DNA from 4 places in the Arthrobacter sp. NEB 688 genome. Region 1 is predicted to be linked to each of the others. Evidence: predicted binding sites of a transcription regulator. Region 1 holds the regulator's gene; each other region holds the start of a gene.
What was found. The regulator LexA, encoded in region 1, represses DNA repair genes until DNA is damaged. The targets are predictions, from matches to a motif close to TCGAACANNTGTTCGA.
Positions count from the first base shown of each region.

Region 2: a site for LexA is predicted at 1,166-1,181, ahead of HL663_RS13595 (HNH endonuclease signature motif containing protein). Genes of this name have one in related genera too.
Region 3: a site for LexA is predicted at 849-864, ahead of HL663_RS03320 (HNH endonuclease signature motif containing protein). Genes of this name have one in related genera too.
Region 4: a site for LexA is predicted at 868-883, ahead of HL663_RS15375 (alpha-ketoglutarate-dependent dioxygenase AlkB). Genes of this name have one in related genera too.

Region 1 is NZ_CP053707.1:2,277,667-2,279,861, forward strand. Features, by position in the region: gene HL663_RS10765 (succinylglutamate desuccinylase/aspartoacylase family protein) at 1-449, shown strand, start outside; gene lexA (transcriptional repressor LexA) at 462-1,175, opposite strand; gene HL663_RS10775 (LysM peptidoglycan-binding domain-containing protein) at 1,396-1,827, shown strand.
Region 2 is NZ_CP053707.1:2,888,014-2,890,208, forward strand. Features, by position in the region: gene HL663_RS13590 (phosphoenolpyruvate carboxylase) at 1-1,075, shown strand, start outside; gene HL663_RS13595 (HNH endonuclease signature motif containing protein) at 1,193-2,195, shown strand, end outside.
Region 3 is NZ_CP053707.1:677,693-679,887, forward strand. Features, by position in the region: gene HL663_RS03310 (dienelactone hydrolase family protein) at 1-204, shown strand, start outside; gene HL663_RS03315 (mycothiol transferase) at 201-779, shown strand; gene HL663_RS03320 (HNH endonuclease signature motif containing protein) at 896-2,195, shown strand, end outside.
Region 4 is NZ_CP053707.1:3,270,836-3,273,030, forward strand. Features, by position in the region: gene HL663_RS15365 (hypothetical protein) at 1-97, shown strand, start outside; gene HL663_RS15370 (SDR family NAD(P)-dependent oxidoreductase) at 107-787, opposite strand; gene HL663_RS15375 (alpha-ketoglutarate-dependent dioxygenase AlkB) at 904-1,530, shown strand; gene HL663_RS15380 (iron chaperone) at 1,541-1,885, opposite strand; gene HL663_RS15385 (VOC family protein) at 1,914-2,195, opposite strand, start outside.

The sequences.
Region 1 (2,195 bases):
TCGCGGCGCCCGTGATGCTCAACGCGCGGCTGCGCGACGGCTCGCTGCGGTACGCCGCACGCGAGCGGGGCGCGACGGTGCTGCTCTACGAGGCGGGCGAGGCGTGGCGGATGGACCGCTGGGCGGTCGACGCCGGCGTGCTCGGCGTGCGCCGGGTCCTCGCCGCGCTCGGGATGACCGACCCGGTGGCCGAGGACCCGCCGGCGCCGTCGGCGGTGTCGTTCCGCAGCGGGTGGGTCCGCGCCCGCGGCACCGGGATGCTGCACCTCGAGGTCGGGCTGGGGGAGCGGGTCGAGCGCGGCGCGCGCCTGGGCGGCCTCTTCGACTCGCTCGGCAAGCGGGTGCGCCTCGTGCACGCCGACCGCTCCGGGATCGTCGTCGGGCGCACCGAGGCGCCCCTGGTCAACTCCGGCGACGCCGTCGTGCACATCGCCGAGGTCGAGGACTGACGCCGGGCGGGGTCAGACGCGGCGCAGGACCGCGGTGACCTTGCCGAGGATCGTCGCGTGGTCGCCGTCGATCGGCTCGAAGGCCGGGTTGTGCGGCATGAGCCAGACCTTGCCGTCGCGCCGCTTGAAGGTCTTGACGGTCGCCTCGTTGTCGAGCATCGCCGCGACGATGTCGCCGTTCTCGGCGGTCGGCTGCTGGCGCACGACGACCCAGTCGCCGTCGCAGATGGCGGCGTCGACCATCGACTCGCCGACGACCTTGAGGAGGAACAGGCTGCCCTCGCCGACGATCTGCTTGGGCAGCGGGAAGACGTCCTCGACGACCTCCTCGGCGGTGATCGGGACACCGGCGGCGATCTGGCCGAGGACCGGCACGTAGGAGGCCTCGGGGCGGGAGTCGCCGATGCCGGTCACGTCGCCCTCGTCCTGCTCGGGCCGGCGGTAGCCGCTGCCCTGGCGGTCGGGGGAGACGACCTCGATGGCGCGCGGGCGGTTGGGGTCGCGCCGCAGGAAGCCCTTGCGCTCGAGCGCGGAGAGCTGGTGGGCGACCGAGCTGGGGGAGGTGAGGCCGACGGCCTCGCCGATCTCGCGCATGCTCGGCGGGTACCCGTGCCGGTCGACGGCGTTGCGGATGACCTCGAGGATCTTGCGCTGGCGGTGGGTGAGGTCCCCGCCGTCGCCGCGGTCGGGCATCTCGTGGATGTCGGCGTTCCTCGGACGTGCCATCTCGACCCCTTTGCTGAGGCCACCCCGTACGACGGGGTGTCCTGACCGGTGTTTGTGCAGGTCAGACGGCTTGTCGGTGGTGCCGTGCAGTCTGACCTGCATGCGGACATCCTACGAGCGGGCGGCCCCGAACTCAAACAGGTGTTCGACGCGTGTCTTGTCCGCCTCGAACACGCGTGCTATAACTCGTACAGACGTTCTATCGAACACCGGTTCGACGGTGGCCCTGGCCGCCGGGATGGAGGACATGATGAGCGCGATCGCCTGGCACCCCACCGACCTCGGCAGCACCCACCCGGTGGCTCCCCGCCGCCCGCGGCTGGTCGTCATCGACGGCGCCGGCCAGGGCGGCCGCGCCGCCGCGGTCGCCGAGCCCGCGCTGCGCATCACGCGCCGCGGCCGCCTCGTGCTGCTCGTGATGGCGACGCTCGCCCTCGCCACCGTCCTCGGCCTGCGGGGTCTCGGCGGGGCCGGCGCGGCCGAGCCGGCGCACACCGTCTCGGTCACCGGTGGCCAGACCCTCTCCGAGATCGCGGCCACCGAGCTTCCCTCGATGTCGATCAGCGACGGCATCGTCGCCATCCAGCTCGCCAACGACCTGAGCACCGCCCAGGTGCGCGCCGGCCAGCAGCTGGTCATCCCCGCGGGCTGAGCCCCGCGCACGCGCCCCCGGGCGCGTCACGATCCCCGAGTCCCTCGACCCGACTCGGACGCCGGAGGGCGTCGTCTCCCGTGCAGGGAAGGCGACGCCCTCCGTGCTGTCCGCCCCGCTCGTGCGGGTGGGTCCTGCGGGCGGTCGGTGTCAACCGCGCCACACTCGGCCGAACGGGGGAGGGAGCATCCGCCGACCTGTCGGACCTCGCGGGCCCATCGGCCCGCCGGCGCCGTCCTGCCCTGCGCGACAGGGCTGTGCACCAACAGACTTCAGGGCATGCGGACACGTCGGCGCAGCTCCTCCCGCCACTCCCACCACCCGGTCGTCCAGTGCGGCGGCCAGGGCCGGTGGCACTGGTCGTGCGG
Region 2 (2,195 bases), 610 kb from region 1:
GACCGCGACGTGGCTCGAGGGGGTGGAGAAGGAGGTCGAGGTGATGCTCGGCTACTCCGACTCGGCCAAGGACGTCGGTCCGGCGGCCGCCACCCTCGCGCTGCACCGGGCGCAGGTCGGGCTCGTGGCGTGGGCCCGGCGGCACGGGGTCGAGCTGACGCTCTTCCACGGCCGCGGCGGGTCCCTCGGTCGGGGCGGCGGCCCGCTGCACCGGGCCATCGCCGCGCAGCCGACCGGGTCGGTCGACGGGCGCTTCAAGGTGACCGAGCAGGGCGAGGTGATCTTCGCCCGGTACGCCGACGTGCGCATCGCCGAGCAGCACCTCGAGCGGGTGGCGTCCGCGGTGCTGCTGACCGACGCGCCCGACCACGTGGCCGCTCGCGACGAGGCGGCAGGGCGTTTCGACGCCGTCGGTTCGGCTGTGGCGCAGGCCAGCCGGGCGTCCTTCCGGTCACTGGTCGAGCAGCCCGGGTTCGCGGACTTCTTCGCGATGTCGAGCCCCCTCGACCTGCTCGCCGACCTCCGGCTCGGGTCGCGGCCGTCGCGCCGCAGCGGCTCGGAGTCGGGCCGCAGCCTGGACGACCTGCGCGCCATCCCGTGGGTGTTCGCGTGGTCGATGACCCGCGTCAACCTGCCCGGGTGGTACGGGCTCGGCAGCGGGTTGGCCGCGCTGGGCGACCTGCACGAGGCCCGCCAGGCGTACCGCGAGTGGCCGGTCTTCGCGGCGCTCGTCGACGTCGCCGAGATGAGCCTCGCGAAGACCGACGACGACCTCGCCGCCGCGTTCCTCGCCCTCGGTGGCCGGCCGGAGCTCGCGACCCAGGTGCTCGACGAGCTCGCGCTGACGCGGCGGATGGTGCTCGAGCTGCTCGGCCAGTCCGAGATGCTCGAGCGGAAGCCGCACCTGTACACCGCGGTCGGGCTGCGGCGACCCTTCGTCGACATGCTCAGCCACCTCCTCCTGCGGGGGCTCGGCGAGCTACGGGCGACGGGTGAGGGTGAGGGCTCGGAGTGGCACCGCCCGCTGCTGCTCACCGTCAACGGGCTCGCTGCCGGGCTGCAGAACACCGGCTGACGGGGTCCCGCCGGCGCGAGTTCGGTTCGCGTTCATCCGCCTGCGGCACAGTTGTTTTCGTCGTCTACAGGTCGACGTTGACCTTGCCTGTCGAACGCGTGTTCGGTAGGATGAGGCATGGACACCGAGACCCTCTCCCGCCGCGTCGCGGCGCTGCGCCAGGAGTGCGCGCGGCTGGGTCGTGAGCTGGTGGAGGGCGGTCACCGGCTGTCGGCGGACGAGGCGTTCGCGCTCGCCGGTGAGCTGCAGGGGTTGGTGAACGCGGCCGAGGGTGCGACGGTCGTGGCGGGGGCGTGGGGTGCTCGGGTGGAGACGACGGTGCGTTCGGGCTCGTGGGAGCGGGTGCACCCAGTCGGGTTCGTCGACGCGATGGCGGCGACCCGGATGAGCCTTGCGACCGGGCTGACCGAGGGGCTGGCCGGTCGTAAGGCCGCGTTGGGTGCTGCGGTGGGTGAACGGTTCCCCCGGGTGCGTGACCTGCTGGTCGAGGGGGCCGTCGCGGTCGTGGCCGTGCAGAAGGTGCTCGACGCGTGCGCGGGTCTGGACGTGGAGGCGTGCCTGCGGGTGGATGCCGAGCTCGCGCCCCGCCTGGCGCGGATGGACCCGGCCCGCGTTGCCGGCGAGGCCCGCCGGGTGGCGACCCGGGTCGCGGCCGAGCAGGTCGCGGCGCACGTGGCGCTGCGCAGGCGCGGGCGGTGCGTGGAGGTCCGTCCCGGTGAGGACGGCCTGACGGACTGGTTCGCGTCGCTGCCGACGGCCACGTCGAGCGCGATGTGGGCGGCGGTCGAAGCGCTGGCCGGGGACTATCGCGCGTTCGACGACGCCCTGTCCGTGCCGCAGTCCCGCGCGGACGCCCTGACCGACCTGGTTCTGCGCAACGTGACGGTGTCCGCGCAGGTGACTCTCGGGGTCCCGGTGGTCACCGACCGGCCTGCGCCCGATGCGACGCCGGGGACGAGGTTCCGGGTGGACTGGGACGACGACGAGACCCTCGTCGACGCGACCACGGGCGAGATCGTCCGCTACGGCGACCTCGACGCGACCTCCCGGGAGGAGCTGTCGTGGCTGGAGGAGCTCGACGGTGACCTGACGGTGCTGCAGGCGGAGGTCACGCCCGGCT
Region 3 (2,195 bases), 1.6 Mb from region 1:
GGCATGGCCGACGACCCCTTCTTCGGCGCCGAGGGCGATGCCGATGCCGCGCGCGGATTCGTCGAGGGACGTTCCGGCGCAGAGCTGTTCGTGTACCCGGGCGAGGTCCACCTGTTCGTCGACAGCTCGCTGCCCGCGTACGACGCCGACGCCACGGCGCTCGTCGTGCAGCGGTCGCTCGGGATGCTGGAGCGCCTCGCGTGAGCACCACCCCGCCGCCGTGGGAGCCGCCGCTGGCCGGGTCGGAGGCCGAGCAGCTGCTCGGGTCCCTCGACCGGATGCGCGCCACGTTCCGCTACAAGGTCGACGGCCTCGACGCTGAGGGGCTGCGCGCGACCATCCCGTCGTCCACCCTCAGCCTGGCCGCGCTGCTCAAGCACCTCGCGTCGGTCGAGGACTTCTACTCGACCCAACGCCTCTCCGGCACACCGATGCCCGACGTCTGGGACGACAACGGCTGGGACGACGAGGACGACTGGGAGATGACGTCCGCGGCGTCCGACCCGCCGGAGGACCTCTACGCCCTCTACGACGGCGCGGTCGAGCGCAACCGGGCGCGCGTGCGCGAGGCCGTCGCCGAGCGAGGGCTCGGCGGCGCGGCACACGCGTCCGACGGCGAGGGCCGGCACGCGAGCATCCGGCGCCTGCTGTTCGACCTGCTCGAGGAGTACGGCCGGCACACCGGGCACGCCGACCTGCTCCGCGAGGCGGTGGACGGCCGGGTCGGCGAGGACCCGTCGGCGGACTGGCACCTCCCGGAGGCGTGGACGGGCGCCTGACCCGGCGGTTTCCTTCGCGGACGAATCCTTTTGCGCGAGAGCACTTTAGATGCTTCGGACCCTTGTCGTTCGATCGCGTGTTCGATAGGATGCCAGCACGAGGGGAGGGGGAGCGCATGGTCACCACCGGCACGGCACAGGACCTGCTCGACGCGACGCGCCGGGCGCACGATGCCCTCGCCCCCGTGCGTCCGTCGGGGGTCCGCACCGGCACCCGCGACGAGTGGGTCGAGGCCCTGGGCGCCCTCCAGTCCCTCCTCAACGAGGCGACGGCCCTCCAAGACGAGGTCGTCGTCGAGCTGGCGGCCCTCGAGCCGGAGTGGGCCGAGGACGGCACCGTCCGCGATGTCCGTCGGGCGCTCGACGCACCGGCGATCGTCTCCGGCGTCCTGTGCCTCTCGGCCGTCGCCGCCGAGCAGCGGGTGCGGGACGCCGTGCGCCGGGCCGCGGACGGCCCCGAGGGCACGCCCACGAGCACCGGTCTCGGCGGCCTGCACACCGCCATGACGCAGGGCCGCCTCGACGGCCACCGTGCACACGTCGTCAGCGGCGAGCTCGAGGAGTGCCCGGCCGAGGTCCGCGCGACCGTCGTGGCCGCCCTCGACCCGTGGCTCGACCGCGAGGACGGGTCGCGGCTGCGTCGGCGGGTACGGCGGATGCTCGCGGCCATCGACCCCGACCTGCTCCGGCAGCGCGCCCGGCGGGCCCGCGAGGCATCGGGGCTGCGGCGCTGGGTCGACGAGCCCGGTGTCGACACCTGGCTCGGCACCTTCCCCAGCGAGGAGGCGTGCGGCGCCTGGGCCGCGGTCGGCGCGCTCGCGCAGCGCTACCTCGAGGACGGCGTCTGCGCGCGCATCGACCGGGCGCGTGCCAAGGCCCTGACCGACCTCGTGCTGCAGCAGTCCACCGTCACCACGACGGTGGTCGAGCACCACGCCCACCCGCTGACCGGGGCCCTCGTCGACGACGGCGACGCCCTCGCCACGCCCGCGTACCGCCCGGGGGCGGCCCTGGCCGGCCTCGTCCGGGCGCGCGACCGGCACTGCCGCTTCCCCGGCTGCTCGGTGGCCGCCCGCTGGTGCGACCTCGACCACGTGGTGCCGTGGCCGGCCGGCCCGACGAGCGCCGCCAACCTCGTCTGCCTCTGCCGCCGCCACCACCGCACGAAGCAGCGACCCGGATGGCGCACACTGCTCGCGCCGGACGGGACCTACACCGTCACCGACCCCACCGGACGGGTCCGCAGCACCGACCCGCCCGACCATCGCGCCGACCCCGCCCTGAGCGACCTCCCCGACCCCGACCACTCACCGCCGCCGGCCTGCCCACCGCGGGTCGTCGTCCCCGACGGCCCGCACAGCGACCTCGAGCACGCGCTCGAGTCGCGGCTCGGCGGCGAGCGCTGGGGTCGGGCGG
Region 4 (2,195 bases), 990 kb from region 1:
CGGCAGCGCGTACGGCTCGTCGCTGGCGATCACGTGGGACGACGACGAGGACGAGGACGCCGCGGACGACAGCAAGGCCACCGACGAGGAGGAGTAGGTCTGCCGCTCAGGCGAAGTCGCCCGACGCGACCTCGGCCGTGCGCCGCTCGATCGCGTCGAGCACGACCTGGGCGACGCGCTCCGGCGCCAGCCCCTGCGGCAGCGACGGCGTGGCGCCCGCGAGCGGCCGGGTCGCGAGCCCGGTCTCGGTGTGCGGCGGCCGCAGGTCGATGACCTGCACCCCGGTGCGGCGCGCCTCGCGGGCCAGCGCGCGGTCCGCGGCGGTCAGGGCGGCCTTCGCCGCGGCGTAGGCGACCATCCCGGGCAGCGGCGCCTCGGCGACGACGGCGCTGAGGTTCGCGAGGTACCCCTTGGTCTCCGCGAGCGCCGGCAGCACCCGGCGCGCGAGGAAGAGCGGGCCGATGACGTCGGTGAGGAAGAGCTCCTCGATGACGGCGTCGTCGGTGTCGACGAGCGACCCGAACGCGACGACCCCCGCGGCGTTGACGACCCCGTCGAGCCGACCGTGCTCGTCCCGGCAGTGCGCGACGAGCCGGTCGCCGAGCGTGGCGTCCCCGATCTCGCCGACGACCTGCGCCGCCCCGGGGACGGCCTCGCCGAGCCGCCCGGCGTCGCGACCGACGGCCACGACGGTGGCGCCGCGCTCCTGCAGCCCGCGGGCGACGAGCCCGCCGAGCACCCCGGAGGCCCCGACGACGGCCACGACCTGTGCGTTCTCCTCGCTCATGCCGTCACTCTCGCAGCGGGCGACCACCGTGCCGGGCCCGCGGACCCGCCCCGACCTGCGGCGTCGAACGTGGGCGCGTCGTGGACAGGTGTTCGATTCCCGGCTACGCTCTCGCCATGGCAGTGCTCCAGGGCTCCCTCCTCGACCTCGCCGACGGCATCGAGGTCCGGCCGCTCGGCGGGTCGGTGCGGCGCACGGTGCTCGACCACGACGCGTGGGTCGACGAGCGCACGGGCTGGGTCGGGGGTGCCGACGAGCTCTACGAGGCGCTGCGCCGCGACGTCCCGTGGTTCGCCGAGCGTCGCCAGATGTACGACAGCGTCGTCGACACCCCGCGCCTGCTGTCCTTCTACGGCGAGGGCGACCCGCTCCCCCACCTCGCGCTCGAGGAGGCCCGGGACGCCCTCTCGGCCCACTACGCCGCCGAGCTCGGCGAGCCGTTCGTCACCGCCGGCCTCTGCCTCTACCGCGACGGCCACGACTCCGTCGCCTGGCACGGCGACCGCATCGGGCGCAGCCGCGACCAGGACACGATGGTCGCCATCCTCTCCGTCGGCGCGCCGCGCGACCTGCTGCTGCGCCCCCGCGAGGGCGGGCACTCCCGCCGCTTCGCCGCCGGGCACGGCGACCTCCTCGTGATGGGCGGGGCCTGCCAGCGCACCTGGGACCACGCGGTGCCCAAGACCTCGCGCCCCGTCGGCCCGCGGATCAGCATCCAGTTCCGCGTCCGCGGGGTGCGCTGAGCGGACGGCGTCAGCCGCGGATGCTCGCGACGCGGAACTCCACGACCCGGCGGACCAGGTCGAGCGGCAGCGGCTCGTCGAGCGGCAGCTGCACGGAGCCCTTGCCCTGCTTGTAGCGGGCGAACTCGTCGGCGAAGGCCTCGTGCCCGTTGGGGGTCGCGTAGAAGCCGACGTGCCGGTCGTAGCCGGCGAAGTAGACGAGCGGCTTCTTGTCGAGCTTGTAGGCGGGCATCCCGTAGGCCATGGACTCGACCGCGTCCGGCGCCGCCTCGCGCACGGTGCGGCGCATCGCGTCGAGCCGCTCGCGGACCTCGCCCTCGAAGCCGGTCAGGTACTCGTCGACGGTGTCGGCCACCGGGTCCTCCTGCTCGCTCGGGCGCACGTCAGTCGGTGAGGACGACGCGGTTGCCGTCCGGGTCGGCGAGCCGCAGGATGCGCACGCTGCTCGCCTGCTCCACACCCTCGTGCGCGACACCGGCCGTCGTCAACCGCGCGGCGACGGCGTCGAGGTCGGTGACCGAGATGGTGCAGCCGGAGCGCCCGGCCGCCTCGGGCTCGCGCCACACCTGGAGCCCCGCACCCGCACCGAGTCGCCACTCGAGCAGCCCGTCCATCGGGCGCTCGTCGGGCCCTCGGCCGACGAGAGTCGACCACCAGCCCTCGGC